Regions from separate parts of the Peribacillus sp. NPDC101480 genome, predicted to be linked through region 2. Evidence: riboswitches for the same ligand, from Rfam matches in the RefSeq annotation. Region 2 holds a riboswitch; each other region holds the start of a gene.

Evidence for each region. Region 2 has a riboswitch for lysine ahead of ACQKMF_RS03585 (aspartate kinase). Riboswitches for the same ligand answer to the same signal wherever they lie in the genome.
Region 1: another riboswitch for lysine. It lies ahead of ACQKMF_RS13315 (amino acid permease); the one in region 2 lies ahead of ACQKMF_RS03585 (aspartate kinase).
Region 3: another riboswitch for lysine. It lies ahead of dapA (4-hydroxy-tetrahydrodipicolinate synthase); the one in region 2 lies ahead of ACQKMF_RS03585 (aspartate kinase).

The regions. Positions count from the first base shown of each region.
Region 1 is NZ_JBNNSB010000003.1:425,856-431,788, forward strand. Features, by position in the region: gene ACQKMF_RS13310 (glycoside hydrolase family 13 protein) at 1-107, shown strand, start outside; gene ACQKMF_RS13315 (amino acid permease) at 156-1,607, opposite strand; lysine riboswitch at 1,704-1,889, opposite strand; gene ACQKMF_RS13320 (LacI family DNA-binding transcriptional regulator) at 2,144-3,106, opposite strand; gene ACQKMF_RS13325 (metal ABC transporter solute-binding protein, Zn/Mn family) at 3,794-4,717, shown strand; gene ACQKMF_RS13330 (metal ABC transporter ATP-binding protein) at 4,730-5,485, shown strand; gene ACQKMF_RS13335 (metal ABC transporter permease) at 5,496-5,933, shown strand, end outside.
Region 2 is NZ_JBNNSB010000001.1:707,803-713,735, reverse strand. Features, by position in the region: gene sdhA (succinate dehydrogenase flavoprotein subunit) at 1-1,166, opposite strand, end outside; gene ACQKMF_RS03595 (succinate dehydrogenase cytochrome b558 subunit) at 1,237-1,845, opposite strand; gene ACQKMF_RS03590 (YslB family protein) at 2,230-2,700, shown strand; gene ACQKMF_RS03585 (aspartate kinase) at 2,764-3,996, opposite strand; lysine riboswitch at 4,087-4,263, opposite strand; gene uvrC (excinuclease ABC subunit UvrC) at 4,325-5,933, opposite strand, start outside.
Region 3 is NZ_JBNNSB010000005.1:277,037-282,969, forward strand. Features, by position in the region: gene ACQKMF_RS18410 (metallophosphoesterase) at 1-858, opposite strand, end outside; lysine riboswitch at 1,565-1,743, shown strand; gene dapA (4-hydroxy-tetrahydrodipicolinate synthase) at 1,876-2,772, shown strand; gene ACQKMF_RS18420 (Lrp/AsnC family transcriptional regulator) at 3,214-3,705, opposite strand; gene ACQKMF_RS18425 (DMT family transporter) at 3,957-4,871, shown strand; partial or broken gene ACQKMF_RS18430 (DNA alkylation repair protein) at 5,009-5,285, opposite strand; partial or broken gene ACQKMF_RS18435 (DNA alkylation repair protein) at 5,331-5,431, shown strand; gene sdaAA (L-serine ammonia-lyase, iron-sulfur-dependent, subunit alpha) at 5,644-5,933, opposite strand, start outside.

The DNA.
Region 1 (5,933 bases), on a different contig from region 2:
ATGCATATTCTGCCACAAAGCTGATCGGCAATTATGATCAGGAGGAAGAAGGAATCTCCAGCAAACCCCTGCAACCATATGAATGCCGTGTTTATCAATTGAAATGAAAAAAGGACCTGTTCTTCTTCGATTAGGAAGAACAGGTCCTTTGCGTATTATTTTGATTTAAGGTCACATTCCTCTAGGGGAATGATTTTCGTTTTGTGCTTAATTTTATAGCCGAACCATAAGACGAAAAATAGAATCAAGCCAATGTAGGAAACGAACATTGAATTCCAGTCGATCCCATCGCTGCTGAAAGCTTGATAGCCTTGTCCGATAATAATGATAATACAAAGGACAAGTGCGAATATAGGCCCGAATGGGAAGCCTTGTGCCCGGAATGGTAAAGCATTCATATCAAGGCCTTGAGCTGCGTAGGCTTTGCGGAACCGATAATGGGCAATCGCAATCCCTACCCAGGTGACGAATCCCGCCATGCCTGAAGCGTTCAATAACCAGATATAAACGACGCCATCACCGAAAAACGAAGCTAAGAATGCAACGCAGCCAACTAAAGAAGTCACGATAAGGGCATTCACGGGTACTCCTCTTTTATCTAACTTGCCTAGGAATTTCGGTGCTTTACCATCACGTGCCAAGTCCCATAGCATACGGGTTGAAGCGTACATGCCAGAGTTACCGGCTGAGAGTACGGATGATAAAATGATCGCGTTCATGATGGATGCAGCAAATGCAAGGCCGGCCCTTTCAAATACAAGCGTAAATGGACTTACGGCAACATCTTCACTCAATAAACGTGAATCGGTAAACGGAATGATCATGCCAATTACAAAAATGGCTAAGATATAGAATAAGATGATACGCCAGAAAACGGATCTGATCGCTTTTGGGATATTTTTTTCTGGATCCTCACTTTCACCTGCAGTCACTCCAAGCAATTCCGTACCTTGGAATGAAAAGCCGGCAGCCATGAATACGCCTAGAATCGTGAAGAATCCTCCGTTAAAGGGACCTTCGCCCATTGTGAAATTGGAAAAACCGATTGGGTCTTTGCCACCCATGATTCCGAGAATGATCAGAACACCCGTGATCAAGAATATGACGACTGTCACGACCTTGATCATGGCAAACCAGAATTCTGTTTCCCCGAAACCTTTAACTGACATGTAATTGATAAGAAACATAATGATTAACGCAATGGCACTCCAGATAATTGAAGGGCTATCCGGGAACCAGAACTTCATAATTAAGACAACGGCTGCCAATTCGGCAGCAATGGTGATTGCCCAGTTATACCAGTAGTTCCAACCAATCGCAAAACCGAAAGACGGATCGACGAATTTGGATGCATAGACACGGAACGAACCGGCCACTGGCATGAACGCTGCCATTTCTGCAAGACTTGTCATTAAGTAATAAACCATGATGCCGATGATTGCGTATGCCACCAAGGCACCGCCAGGTCCGGCTGAATGAATGGCCCCGCCACTAGCTAAAAATAAACCTGTTCCAATCGTTCCACCTAATGAAATCATCATTAAATGACGCGCTTTCAGGCTCCTTTTCAGTTCAGTAGGGCTTGATGGTGATTGAGAATTTGACAATTGATGTTACACTCCTTTTTATTGGAAGGGAACGAAAAATAAAAAAACAGCAGTCGAAAAAGATCGACGGCTGTTTATAATAAACCCGTTTATCCTTCCGAAGATAGCTCCCCACGCTTTTTTGAAAAAACGTGACAGTGGTGTTCCTGTTCGGTTACACCGCCAGCAAGAATATACATGGAATATACCCTAACTTCGGCAACTTATCCTTTCAAACGGAGTCTTTAATTTTCCAGAATCTCGTCCGTTTTACTTTTATAAGCTGCAGCCTCTAACTCATCGGTAAATGAGGAAGTATTCAATTTTCTAAAATCGTTTGCGTCAGTTTAATAGGTGACGCCGGACGATTGTACTCATGAAATTCATGCAATCGTTAATAGATTGCTAGTAATTGAGTAAACTTTACTATATCAAAATTATAAAATAACTTCTGGGATATCGCAATGATTATTTTATGTGGTTATTTTTTCCTAGTTGAATGATGGCAGTAAGGAAGAATTCAAGTGACGATATACTAAAATAAAGCATCCTGATAACTAAACGGTTTTCCTTTTTATTAGGGCGTAGTCCAGTTTTACATGTTTGACCTCTCCAGGATTCTCAAATAGGTCCACTGCCATTTTCCCAATCCATTCCAGCGGTAAGGAAATGGTCGTGATGTCGAGCATTTCGCCAAGGCTATCATTATTGAAGCCGAGAATGGCCACATCTTCCGGTACCCTTATACCCGATTTCTTAGCGGTAAGAATGAACCCTGCCGCCGTGTCATCATTCGTGATGATGATGGCTTCAGGTTTATCCATCATCGAATTCCATTCCTGAAACAATTGTTCACCGTCTTTGATGTGATAACTGCCTTCAAACAGCCATTCTTTATTGTTTATCAGTTGATGTTTACTCATGATATCGTTAAAGGCTTTTGTGCGGTGGGAACTATTTCTGCTTTTTTTACGGCCGAGGCTGTATCCGATTTTCTTATATCCTTTAGCGATCACGTACTCAAGGGCACAGGAGAAAGCTGCATAATGATCAATGCTGATGGATGAGAATTCAGCCTGAGCTGTATCTTCACATAAAATAATCGGTCCGTATTTTTGATATTCCAAGAGGATTTTCATTTCTGAAATCCTTGAACAAACGATAATGCCATCGAGCTGCTTCATTTGCAGCATATTAAAAGCCTGGATTTCTTTCTCTCTATCATAATTTGTTTGAAAGATGACGATATGACAGCCGATTGCATTTGCCTGTTTAGTGATTCCGTTAACGATTGCCCCGTAATATGGGTGATTGTTGAAGGGGATGATGATGCCGATAAGATTGGTCTTGCCTTTTGAAAGATGAATGGCGTTGATGTTTCTCGTATAATTCAAACGATTGATCGCTTCTAAGACGCTCTTTCTTTTATCGGGGCTTACATATGGATGATCATTCAATACACGAGACACTGTTGAGACAGATACACCAGCACATTGAGCTATTTCTTTAATATTTGTCATGGTATCACCGTTTTTTCTTTTTTTTTATTGTACAGTATGAAACCCATTTCAGGGCAAGGGAACAGTGTGGGACTGCTGAAGATTTCTTCAAATAAGGTCTTGTTCTGGTATTGGTTTCATCCTTTAAGATTTGTTTAAGTCTTAGAGGAGGAGGAAATCATGATGTTCCAAACTTTAATCACCCTGGTTGTGCTTTGCGGAATCGAATTGGGATTTGCGTACTTGGCAATTTCATTGAAACAGGAAAAATGAGTGGCAATGCCAGTCAAGAATTCCGCGGTATTACGCGAGGAAACCACGTTTACTCGTGAATTTTGGCAGTTTACTCGTGAAATTCACACATTTACTCGTGAATTTCATGTCGTCCAGAAATAGCTCCCCTATATTATATTCACCATTAAAACTCCACAATATAAATATAACTTCTCGTTACGTTTCATGTACGGAATGACTGGCTGTCAGGGAGCTCCCTAGTGAGATTCCTGACAGTTTTTATTGTGTGTAAAAGTCATTCGCCTTTTTGAAATGTTTAAAAAATAGTTGCACTTTTTTTGTATATTTGTGTATAGTATAAAATAAGTTGTGTAGAGGAAACTTTTTAGCATTTACGACAATGTAAAAAAATTTACACTTAATTTTGCGTTCGGCAAACATTTTTAGGGAAATGAAAAAGAGGAGGGAATATGGATGGGTTTTCTAAAATCTATTGGGGGTGTGCTTGCTGCATTGCTGATTTTAACGGGGTGCGGTAATGATACAGCCGATAGGGATAAAGGCAATGGCAAGCTAAATGTCGTTACAACAACGGGAATGATTGGGGATTTGGTTGAGAATATCGGCGGTAAACATGTCGAGGTCACCAGTTTAATGGGACCGGGAGTCGACCCCCATCTATATAAAGCGACACAGGGTGATGTGGAGACACTGGATTCGGCTGATATGATTTTTTATAATGGTGTGCATCTTGAAGGGAAAATGACGGATATATTCGAAATGATGAGCAAGGATAAACCGACGATTGCCGTAACGGAGGACTTCAAGGAGAACCAGCTTCGTAAAGTGAGTGCTACGGAGCATGATCCCCACGTATGGTTTGATGTAAAGCTTTGGATCGTAGCGGCGGACACAGTCAAGAAAGAGTTGATTGCCAATGATCCGGACCATGAAGCAGAGTTTCGTGAAAATTATGAAGAGTACGTCCTGCAATTGGAGGAACTTGATAAATATGTTCAAGATGAAATTAATAAAATTCCAGAAGATCAACGGGTGCTCGTTACAGCACATGATGCTTTTGGATACTACGGTAAGTCATATGGCCTGGACGTAAGGGGTCTCCAAGGAATCAATACATTATCGGAATATGGATCAAAAGATGTTACTGATATGCGGAATTATCTTGTGGAGAACAAAATAAAAGCGATTTTCATTGAGTCAAGCGTACCAAGGAAGGCTATCGAGGCTGTCATTCAAGGTGCAGGGAAGCAGGGCCACAAAGTTGAAATCGGCGGTGAATTATTCTCGGATGCAATGGGTGAAAAAGGGACGGAAGAAGGAACGTATATCGGGATGGTCCGTCATAATACCGACACCATCGTCCATGCTTTGAAATAAGGGGGAGAAACTATGAATCAAGCAGCTTTGAAGGTCGAGAATTTAACGATTGCATATCATAAGAAGCCGGTTGTCGAAGATGTTTCATTTGAGGTGCCGGAAGGGAATTTAATCGGTATCATAGGCCCCAATGGAGCAGGGAAGTCCACTTTGATAAAGGGAATACTGGAATTGATCCCAAAAATATCGGGGCAAATCACAATAAAGGGTTCGACTTATAAATCGATGAGGAAGAGTATTGGCTATGTACCACAGCGTGAGTCAGTGGATTGGGATTTTCCAACCAACGCACTCGATGTCGTGATGATGGGCAGATATGGTCATCTCGGATGGCTGAAGCGACCAGGGAAGTCCGAGAGGCAAAAGGGGATGGAGTGCCTGGATAAGGTGGGAATGGCTGAATACGCTAACCGCCAGATCAGCCAGCTATCAGGTGGACAGCAGCAACGGATATTCCTGGCCCGTGCATTGGCACAGGAAGCGGATATTTACTTTATGGATGAACCGTTCGTAGGGGTGGATGCGGCAACTGAGAAAGCAATCATACAATTGCTTATGGAATTGAAGGAAAAAGGCAAAACAGTTCTGGTTGTGCATCATGACCTATCCACTGTGAAGGAATATTTCGACTGGACGATGTTATTAAATAAAAAGGTGATGAAAATAGGTCCGACAGAAGAAGTGTTCATTCCCGAATACTTACAGGCAACGTATGGAGGCCGTCTAGCAATACTATCAGACACTAAGTCCGGCCTTTTATTAAAATGAGGTGTACACGATGAACATACTGGATATTATTACTGATCCAAATACAAGGTGGATATTGCTTGGCACGATGTTCCTCGGATTAAGCAGCGGGGTCATCGGCAGCTTTGCCTACCTCAGAAAGCAGTCTTTGCTTGGCGACACGCTCGCACATGCAGCGTTACCCGGTATCTGTGTCGCCTTTATGTTAACTGGAGTGAAATCCACTTCCTACTTTCTAATAGGTGCTGCCTTGGCAGGGCTAGTGGCTGTCTTCTTGATCAGTGTGCTTACGAGATACAGTAAGATCAAGCAGGATGCGGCCTTGGGAATCGTCTTATCTTCTTTCTTTGGCTTCGGAATTGTCATGCTTACGCAGATCCAGCAGAGCGAGTATGGAAACCAGAGTGGATTGGATACCTTTTTATTCGGACAGACGGCGTCAATGGTCATGTCCGATGTATATATGATG
Region 2 (5,933 bases):
GCACCAAGACGGTTACCGCCATGTTGTGAGTAATCACACTCACCTGCAGCGAATAAACCTTTGATGTTAGTCATTTGGTCATAATCCACCCAAAGTCCGCCCATAGAATAGTGAACCGCAGGGAAAATTTTCATTGGAACTTTACGAGGATCTTCACCCATGAATTTCTCGTAGATTTCAATGATTCCGCCAAGTTTAATATCAAGTAATTTCGGATCTTTATGTGATAGATCCAGGTAAACCATGTTTTCTCCATTAATGCCAAGCTTCATGTTCATGCAAACGTCGAAGATTTCACGAGTCGCGATATCACGAGGTACTAGATTACCATAAGCAGGGTATTTTTCTTCAAGGAAATACCAAGGTTTTCCGTCTTTATATGTCCAGATACGTCCACCTTCACCACGAGCGGATTCACTCATTAGACGAAGTTTGTCATCTCCAGGGATTGCTGTCGGGTGAATTTGAATGAACTCACCATTTGCATAATTTACACCTTGTTGATAAACGATGGAAGCTGCTGAACCTGTATTGATCATTGAGTTAGTTGATTTACCGAAAATGATTCCAGGGCCGCCGCTCGCCATGATGACTGCGTCTCCAGGGAATGATTTGATTTCCATTGAAGTCAGGTTTTGAGCTACGATACCGCGTGCTGTTTGCTCATCATCGATTACAGCTCCAAGGAATTCCCAGCCTTCATATTTCGTTACAAGGCCTTCAACTTCATAACGGCGAACCTGCTCGTCCAATGCGTAAAGTAATTGCTGACCAGTTGTTGCACCAGCGAATGCTGTACGGCTATGTTGAGTACCACCGAAACGACGGAAATCAAGAAGACCTTCCGGAGTACGGTTGAACATAACACCCATACGGTCAAACATATGGATGATCGATGGTGCTGCTTCGCACATCGCTTTAACCGGCGGTTGGTTAGCCAAGAAATCTCCGCCATAAACTGTATCGTCGAAGTGGATATATGGAGAATCCCCTTCACCTTTTGTATTTACTGCCCCGTTGATTCCGCCTTGGGCACAAACTGAGTGAGAGCGTTTAACAGGCACTAAAGAAAATAAATCAACCTGTTGTCCCAGCTCTGCTGCTTTGATCGTAGCCATTAATCCAGCTAGACCTCCACCAACGATAACTATTTTACCTTTACCCAATTCTGTCACTCCCTTATTTCCATTAGCCAAGCTATGTTTTTCCTAATTCTTATAAATGAACTCTATCTTCTTATACGAAAGCGAAAATTGCGCTGATTCCGATATAAGAAAGAAGAACGAAAACGATCAATGTAAAGTAAGTCATGATTCTTTGCGATCTTGGTGAAACTGTAAGACCCCAGCTAACTGCAAATGACCATAATCCATTAGCAAAGTGGAAGATTGCCGAGATAATACCAACAATATAGAACACAATCATAAATGGACTAGAGAAAATTTCAGCCATCATGTCAAAGTTAACTTCAGCACCCATAGCTGCTTGAATTCTAGTTGCCCATATATGCCAAACAAGGAAAATCAACGTTATGATTCCAGTTAGACGTTGTAGCATGAACATCCAGTTACGGAAGAAACTAAATCTGCCTAAATTGTTTTTTGCTGTAAAGGCAATATAAATTCCGTACACAGCATGGAAAATGAGCGGTAGATAGATGACGACCCATTCTACCAGAATCTTCACGGGCGTATACTCAATTAAATGAACTGCCCCATTAAAAGTCTCTTCTCCTTTTGTTGCCATAAAGTTTACCGATAAATGAAAAATTAGGAATAGACCAATTGGAATTACTCCTAGAAGTGAATGAAGCCTGCGATTTCCAAACTCACGATTTTTTGCCACTAAGTGCCCCCCCTTAATTTGTGAAAAATCATGCAAAGATAAACTGGTGGCTACCTTTTATCTCCGCGTGAAAATACAGTATAGAGTCAAAAAAACTCCTCTATACTTCCTTTACAATTATGTGACATGTCCATTTTACTCCTGACTTCTATATGCGTCAAGAAAACGGATACAAGAAATCTCTTTTTCAGAATAGATTTTATTGGATTAAATTAGCTATTTTTTGTATGTCAAGATGATATTTTAAATAAATTTCTAATTTAACTATTAATATCTCGATATAATTTCTCATTTTTTTCCAATTGATATTTAAATAAATAAAAAACAGTATAATTTGCAAAAGAAATACGTTTATAATAGATTTACAGAAAGAGGCGATAAATTATGAAAAAAAATATTGCTGCTGCGATAGAAGAAGAGATTCAAACTGAAGAAATTCAAACTGAAGAATTCCTGGTTCCAGCTTTCGGATACGAATTAATCAGAGAAGTTCTATTGAACGATATTCTCGGAAAAGACTCTAATCAAATCCTCTATTGGGCAGGTAAACAATTAGCAAGAAAATTCCCATTGAATGGCGATCAGGAAGTGATTGAATTTTTTCAAAGCGCTGGATGGGGCAATCTGGAAATCTTGAAGTATACAAAACACGAGATGGAATTATCCCTGACGGGTGAAATAATCAGCCGCCGCCTGGATTTACACCCTGATTGTCACTTCCAACTTGAAGCCGGTTTCCTTGCCGAGCAGTTTACACTGCAAAAAAAATTCCTCAGCGAATCAACGGAAGAAATTAAACGCCGCGCAAAAAAAGTGATATTCACCATCCAATGGGATCCCAGAGATCCAATCTAATGAGCCCTTAAAACAGACTTACCCTTTTTACCGGAAGTCTGTTTTTTATTGGACTCCTGACACTTAAGCTAGCACATTTGCATGCTGACCTAGTTTAAATGCTTCATGAAGAGATTCGACCGCCTTCACCATTTCCTTTTCATTGACGACAGTCGAAACTTTAATTTCCGATGTGCTGACCATTTTCACCTGGATGCCTGTATTGGCCATCACTTCAAACATCTCGGCAGCCACTCCCGGATTGGATACCATACCAGAACCGACGATGGACACTTTTGCCAATCCGCTCTCCGTTTCGACTCGGTCGAATCCCAATTGTTCTTTATTATTTTCCAGCACGATCAAGGCCGCTTCCGTATCTTCACTTTTTGTGGAAAAAGATAGATTGGTCGTATCCTCGGCAGTCATGCTTTGAATGATGATGTCCACATTAATCCGGTTTTTCGCAAGTGTTGTGAAGATTGTGGATAATGCACCAAGTGATTGGGGCAAACCATATATTGTGACCCTCGTAATACTGTCTTCAAAAGCAATCCCGCGTACAATTAAGTTTTCTTCCATAGTTGCTTCCTCCTCAATGATCGTTCCTGATTCTCTCTCCATGCTTGAACGGACTTCAAGCGGTATTTGATAATTTTTTGCATATTCGACAGCCCTTGGATGAAGGACGCCCGCCCCCAAGTTGGCAAGTTCCAGCATTTCATCATAAGAAATCGATTGGAGTTTTCGTGCGCCTTTTATGTAGCGAGGGTCCGTTGTGAAAACACCCGTTACATCCGTATAAATATCGCATCTATCCGCATTCAGCGCTGCAGCGATGGCAACCGCTGTCGTATCGGAACCGCCTCGCCCTAAGGTAGTGATTTCCCCATTTGCATCGTTCCCCTGGAAACCAGCCACGACCACTATTTTCTTCTCCTGAAGCTGAGCTTGGATCCTCGTGGCATCGATGTTTAAAATCCGGGCATTCCCATGAACGGATTCCGTTTGCATGCCAGCCTGCCAGCCAGTATACGAAATGGCTTCATGTCCTTCTTCAATCAATGCCATCGTTAACAGGGAAATCGTTACCTGTTCCCCCGTAGTCAATAGCATATCCATTTCCCTCTTGCTCGGGGTTCCGGAAATATCCCGGGCCATGGAAACCAATTGATCCGTGGTTTTCCCCATGGCTGAAACAACGACGACTACCTCATTTCCATTCTGCGCTTCCTCGATTACCCGATTGGCAACATTTTTGATTTTTTCTACGCTTCCGACGGATGTTCCGCCAAATTTTTGAACGATTAATGCCATCCTCATGCACCCTCTCTACCTTTTTAGGCAATAAAAAAAGCAATGAGAAATATCTCATTGCTGTGATCACATATCTAAATACTGTAAACACAGTGAGATAGCTCTCCAGGGTATAAACCCTGACAATCCGCCATTTATTAAATGTCGGACCAGGAAAACAAGGTATGAGTCTTGTCTTCCTTCGGCGTCATCCCCTTTCAAAACCTTTCATGGAAGCTCATACTTCTCCAGGTTTTTACTCTTGAATTCCGCACCTCTATCAGCACTTTTAAGTTGTCTAGTTAAAAATTCTTTTTAATCATAGCATAGAGATTTATCGGTAGCAAGATTATTCTTGTAATTTTCTAACGATTCCCTCTGCTACCCCTTTTGGCATGCCAGCTTCCATGATTTCCTCGGCGGTTGCCTCTTTGATTTTCTTCAATGATCCAAAATGCCTTAATAATTGCTTCCTTCGCTTTTCCCCGACTCCTGGAATATCATCAAGCTGGGAGTGAACTGCATTTTTCCCGCGTAGCTGACGATGGAATGTAATCGCGAACCGATGCACTTCATCCTGAATTCTTTGCAATAGGTAAAATTCCTGGCTCCGTGAATCAAGAGGTACGATTTCAAGCGGATTTCCGATCATCAATTGCGAGGTCCTATGCTTTTCATCCTTAATGAGGCCTGAAAGTGGAATATCAAGGCCCAATTCATTTTCCAGAATATCCCGTACGGCTTCAACATGTCCCTTTCCGCCATCAATGATGATCAAGTCCGGAAGCGGCAGCCCTTCTTTCAATACCCGTGAATACCTTCTTCTGACCACTTCACGCATCGATTCATAATCATCAGGCCCTTGGACCGTCTTGATCTTATATTTGCGGTACTCCCTTTTTTCCGGCTTTCCATCAATGAACACGACTAAAGCGGAAACTGGGTCACTTCCCTGGATGTTGGAGTTATCGAAAGCTTCAATTCGATGCGGGGTGTAGATACCCAGTTGCTTCCCGAGGTTTTCCACCGCATTGATCGTTCTTTCTTCATCCCTTTCAATCAAAGAGAATTTTTCCTGAAGCGCGATGGAGGCATTTTTATTCGCCAATTTAAGCATGTCTTTTTTCGCTCCCCGTTTCGGGTGAATCGTTTTGACACCAAGCAGCCCTTCGGCCATTTCGGCATCCACTGATTCAGGCAGCAAGATTTCCTTTGGTTTAAAGTGGTTCGTAATCTCGTAAAACTGACCGAGGAATGTAAGAAGTTCCTGTTCGGGTTCATCGTAGACCGGAAAAAGTGAAACATCCCTTTCTATTAATTTACCCTGCCGGACAAAAAATACCTGAACGCACATCCAGCCTTTATCATAGGCAAAACCAAATACATCCCTGTCGATGAAATCTGTCGTCATCATTTTCTGCTTCTCCATCGTAATATCGATATGGGCAATTTTGTCACGGAACTCCTTGGCCCTCTCGAAATCGAGATCTTCCGATGCCTCCAGCATTTTTTCAGTCAGTTCTTTTTTTATTTCAGTATGCCCGCCGTTCAAGAACCTGTTGATATCATCCACCATTTTTTTATATTCCTGTTCCTCTACATCATATACACATGGGGCCAGGCACTGGCCAAGGTGATAGTAGAGACAAACGCGATCAGGTAAAGTATTGCATTTTCTAAGGGGATAGATGCGGTCGAGCAATTTTTTCGTTTCGTTAGCTGCAAATGCATTCGGATAAGGACCGAAATATTTACCTTTGTCTTTTTTGACTTTTCGCGTAATGATTAGACGTGGGTGGCGTTCCGCAGTCAGCTTTATGAAGGGATACGTCTTATCATCCTTTAGCATGACATTATATTTTGGGTCATGTTTTTTGATTAAGTTCAACTCTAAAATAAGAGCCTCGATATTGGAAGAGGTGACAATATATTCAAAATCCTCAATTTCATTCACGAGC
Region 3 (5,933 bases), on a different contig from region 2:
TACAATCATTCCTTGACTAATATCCCGATATCCTTCTGGATGGAACCCTTGAAGTTTGCCTGGCTCCAATTCCAAATAACTTACAGAAGACGTGCCAACTGACGTAAAGTCTTTTTGATGAATCGTTCTCGGGTCTTCGAGTGGATAATGAGAATGGCCTGAAAATGTAATTACCTGTGGATGTTTCTTTAAAGTATCATATAAAAGTTCTTTATTTTCCTGAGTTCCCCACAAGTCACTTCCATACACAGTGTCTTTAATGTGTTGATGAAGAAAAACAAAGATTGGTTGGTCCGGATTCTCTTTTTCTGCTGCAGCTAACTTTTCACCTAGCCAGTTAATTTGATTAACGGAATATAAACCATGCGTATTACCATTTTCCGGACTTAACGTAATAAAATCATATCCATTTACTTTTTTATGATAGTAAAGAGAATCCATTCCTGTTTTCTCGAGAAAACGATTTTGTGCCTTTTCAACGGAAAGTCCATTCCAATAATCATGGTTCCCCATTGTAAACATGGATTGGACACCACCTTGTTTCTTCTCATTATAAATGGAGAAGAACTTATCATATTCAGAAGCGTATCCATAGTCCGTTAAATCCCCAACGACAACAAAAGCATCCTGTCTAGGCGCAGCTTTATTTAATTGATCCATGGCTGTTCTGAACTTGTTCATATCAGCTGTTGTTCCATCATCAATATGCACATCACTGATTACTGGAAAAACGAGCTCAGGTTTACGCTTATTATCTGAATTTGAAGATTCCGAGAATGCTTGTACACTTGATAAAGAAGTTGTTAATCCTACCGTTACAACTGTCAGCATTGCTGCAAATTTATTTTTCCCTTTCAAAATCAATACCTCCTATTTATCGTTTAGCTAATTATGTATTTTTTAAACAGATCAACAACTATCCTCCTTGTTTATAAATTTTTAAGGTGTTTACCAATTAAAATAGTAACTTTACATTATTAATAAAATATAAGACCAATGTAATTTATATATTAATAAATCAAAAAGGACTAAGGCCAGTATTCGTTCCATTCACTTTTGTCTCGTTTTTGGTATTGATTTTCCATTTCTTAATGGGAATGGAATCCTATCCCTCAACTACGTAGTTACCCGTAAAATGGTAAATGGTTCCACAGTACATAGAAATACCAATTTTGATATGGTAAAGTCTAGAAGAAGGAAAGGAGAGAGGTTATTATAAAAAATTATTAAATATTGTGATGGTAATAACTCTTGTCTTTGGACTGTTTTTTGCGATTGCACCGACACCGATGAATAAAGCATTAGCATTGTCCTATGATAATACAAACCCTTATTCGACAGGTTGTGCTTCTAAAAGCCCAATCACCTATGAAACAGAATATATCTATAAAACTATTAATGTTAAGATTACATAATCTAAAAAAGATGAATCCAGCCCTATACCGTATCCATTTTCATTGATTATTCATGTATTCTAAAAAAAATTTTCTAAATTGCCTTGCAATAGAAAGGATTCCTTGTTATATTACAGTCAATTAAATATTTTCTTGCTTCATACTTTTGAAGTGAGGATAGAGGAGCAAAAACCATTAGTACACATTTTGAGGAGAATGAGATCCTATGACTATTGTGGAAAGGGGAATTTGCCGAAGCCGAAAGAATCTCATGTTCTTGAAGCTGGTTCTGCTATTGAATAAATACAGGACTGTCATATAGGAAACTATATGGAGGGCTATCTTATGCGCGGAAACATTTTTTGATAAATATTGTTTCTACTGCAGCAGCGAATCCTCGTTGTTGCTTTTTTGCGTTTACTCCTGAATGGCCCACCACCTCTGAATATTTTTAAAAAATCATACAAAAGGGTGTGAAGTTATGAATTTTGGCCAAGTTTTAACCGCAATGGTTACCCCGTTCAATCATAATGATGAGGTTGATTTTAATGCTACGAGAACTTTAGTAAACTATTTAATTGCTAATGGCTCTGATGGATTAGTAATAGCTGGTACAACTGGAGAGTCCCCTACATTAACAACAGAAGAGAAACTGGATTTATTCAAAATTGTTGTTGAAGTTGTTGATGGAAGAGTTCCTGTCATAGCTGGAACTGGCTCAAATAACACGAAAGCTTCCATCAACTTAACAAGGCAAGCTGAGGCAGCGGGAGTCGACGGAATAATGCTCGTTACCCCATACTATAACAAGCCGTCTCAAGAAGGATTATTTCAGCACTTTAAGGCTATTGCCCAATCAACATCTTTACCGGTAATGCTCTATAATATTCCAGGACGAAGTGTTGTAAACATGTCAGTAGAGACGATTGTTAACCTCTCAAGAATCAACAATATTGTGGCAGTAAAAGAGGCAAGTGGTGACTTAGATGCCATGGCACAAATCATAAGCAAAACAACTGGTGATTTTACATTGTACAGCGGCGATGATGGGTTAACATTACCGGTTTTAGCCATCGGTGGAACAGGAATTGTTTCGGTTTCTTCACACATAATTGGTAATGAAATGCAAGAAATGATAAATAGCTTTAAAAATGGTGATGTCCATGGTGCTGCCGCTACACATCGTAACCTTCTTCCAATCATGAAAGCATTATTTGCTGCACCAAGCCCCGCACCAGTAAAATCAGCATTAAATATGCGGGGGTTAAATGTTGGAGGTGTCCGGTTACCATTGGTCCCTATAAACGATGAAGAAAAAAGAGCACTACAAATGGCTCTACAACCTAGAAACGAAGAAGCTGTTTTGTTAAATAAATAAATAAATAAAGATAATGATTCATTCAGCATACTTTAATACCGTTTTTCTAATTAAAGACCATAATAAACGGGATAAAATTTTAAAAAGCAGTGCAGCTCATAAAGAGTGCACTGCTTTTTAATCGATCCACGGCTCAGTGCTTAAACTGGTTGAGCAATCCATTTTCAAGAAAAAATATATGGCATACAGTTGGAATTATAAATTTCAAATTTCTAACGCAATGATTTTATCGGGATCGATCATAAGCTTGTATTTCTAGTGATGTTGAGATGTAATTATTGAAAGACATAGTGTACCTGCTCAATTCTCTTGAAGTGATAAGAATAATCTTAAATGACTCGTTCCTTGCGATCCAATCTATAAAGGACTTCATTTTTTTATTTCTTCTTCTACCTTTTCTCTCTCTCTTGTTCTATAAAACACGTTCGATAAAGTGTACTTTTACGAACGGGACTTTTCTTCCCATATAGGTAAAACAGTTGAATATTTAATTTCTCTAAGAGCTAGGCTAGTTTGAATTTTTGTTATGCCTAGTTTATTTAACTTTCTAATAAATATTTCTAATTCCTTCCGATCTTTATTAGCCACTTTTAGAAGATAATCATACTCACCAGTTAAACAATGACACTCTAATACTTCTGACATAGAAGCTAATGCCTTTTCCAAAACTTCCAGTTCTTCAGCTTGATGTATATTTGTACTAATAAAAATGAAACATAATAAATCAAAACCTAGCTTCTCCTGGTTTAAAATTGCTACTTGTCCATTAATAAACCCTTCATTTTCCAAACGTTTTATCCTTGAATGTATAGCTGGGGGAGATAACTTGACACGCTTTGCGAGCTCAGTATTACTTAACTGTGCATCCTTTTGCAGTAAATCTAAAATTTGAATATCAACATTATCTAGAACCTTGCTTACGATAGATTCCACTTATAGTCACTCCTTTTACAAATGTTCCAAAAATAGTATCACTTCAATAGCAAAACAAAATTTAATTCTGTTTATCGGCAATATTCATTAATATTATTCTAAGTTTCTTCTATTATACAAAATAATATATTAAGTAACGATCTAAAATGTTAAAATTATTAATAAATAATTGTAAAAATTGAAATGTCATTGTGCACAATGGCTTCGATCCTTTTACTTAAACAGTGAAAGATGTAAAGGAGCAAAATGAAATGCAATATTATTATTTTTCGTTATTACTTGTAACAAGTTTGTTATGGGGTGGAAACTTTGTCGTTGGAAAGTCGCTTGTCGAACATGCTTCTCCGATGACATTGACGAGTTTAAGGTGGATCATTGCTGTTAGTTGTCTTTTGCCGATTGTATGGTGGAAAGAAAAAAAGATATTTCCTCCTCGAAGTGCAATCCTTCCTTTATTTTTGATGGGAATTACAGGTGTGGTTCTATTTAACCTATTGCAATTTGTAGCATTAGAGAAAACATCCGCGACTAATGTTGGATTAATATCAACATTAAACATGATTTCAATTGCTATTTTTTCATTTTTCTTTTTAAAAGAAAGAATTAATATTCTACAAATGTTTTCTATGTTTTTTTCGCTTATTGGCGTAATACTTGTACTTTCAAAAGGAAATATTGATCTTTTCCTTTCATTACGATTTAATACAGGTGATTTATATATGATGGCTGCTGTATGCGTTTGGGGAATATATTCCGTTTGTAGCAAATGGGCAATGGTAACGACAACACCCATGATGTCTACGTTATATTCTGGTATATTTGGACTTATAGTTCTTCTACCGTTTAATTTTTCCAATTTTACAGTGTCTAATATAAATACTTCCTTCATACAATCTATTTTATATACAGGCGTTATCTCAACTGTAGCATGTATGGTACTTTGGAATATTGGTGTACAAAAATTAGGTACAACAACATCAGGTATTTTCTTGAATTTTAATCCTATTTTTACTGCAATTTTAGCTTTTCTATTATTAGGTGAAAAAATGACGTGGATACAAGGGATTGGTAGTGGTATTGTGATTATAGGCTGTTATTTGTTCTCACATTTTAAAGCGAAGGTGATTTTCAAAAAGAATTCTAGACAATCGCAGATTCAAGCATGATATTTTTTCAATGTCTAAAAACATAATATCTCTCGTGATTACTTTTCTATATATACAAGAAAGCCTGATCCAAGGTGGATACAGGCTCATTTGTTAAAAAAACTTTACGGATAAGGAATAATAAAAAAGTGCTAATTTTAACATCTTACATACTTGCGTTTAAAACCAATCCTTCCTGTTTCGACTTCTTTTTGAATACTTTCGTAAGCTTTTAGAAAGCTGCTTTTTTCTTGTCAGCCTTTGCAGTCTCGACTGCCTTTTCATGGTGCGGCAAATATGAAATCCCCACGGTGTATAGAAAATTATTCATAGCTGATTTCGTTCTGGCGAATCGTGAATTGTATTTTTCACAAGGTCAAGCATATTGGAAATCTTGCTTTCTGAAAATTCAACGTCTAGTTGATTCCCTGAAAGCACCGTCTAGCTGAAGAGCTTTATTGCACGAGGACTTACGATGCTATGTCCTATGCAGGCATTATTGTTGCCCTAAAAGCCATGACAAAGTCGGATTATGATCGTTGGTTTCATATTTTAATATGCTGTCCGATTTAGTAGTTGCTGATATATGGAATTATTATTTTGCACTTCCGTCTTTTTGGAATTTCCCCTATTAAATTTTGCCCTTAAGATTGGCATCATATTATAGACAAAAGGCATTCGGAACGAATTCATTCCGAATTCCGAATGCCTTTTATGAATTTCATTCGCATATCATGCTTTCTTGCATCAGCGAAAATACGATTACGAGCTTAATTGATGATTTTATAGGTAACTACTTAGTTTGAACCAATACAATTTCGTCAATAGTCGGAATCTCTCTTTTTAATAAAGATAAGAGAGTGTCTTCGATTGTATTGTCGATTTCACAAATTGTTATTGCAGCACCATTGATTTTGGAACGTTCATTGGCCATACGGGCTATATTGAACCCCTTTTGATATAGTATTTCCGATAATTCAGCAATAACCCCTTTTTGGTCGGAATGGCGAATAACAAGTGTTGGCCTTTCACCTGAAAATTTAAATGGATACTCATCGAATTCTTGAACCTCCACTTTACCAC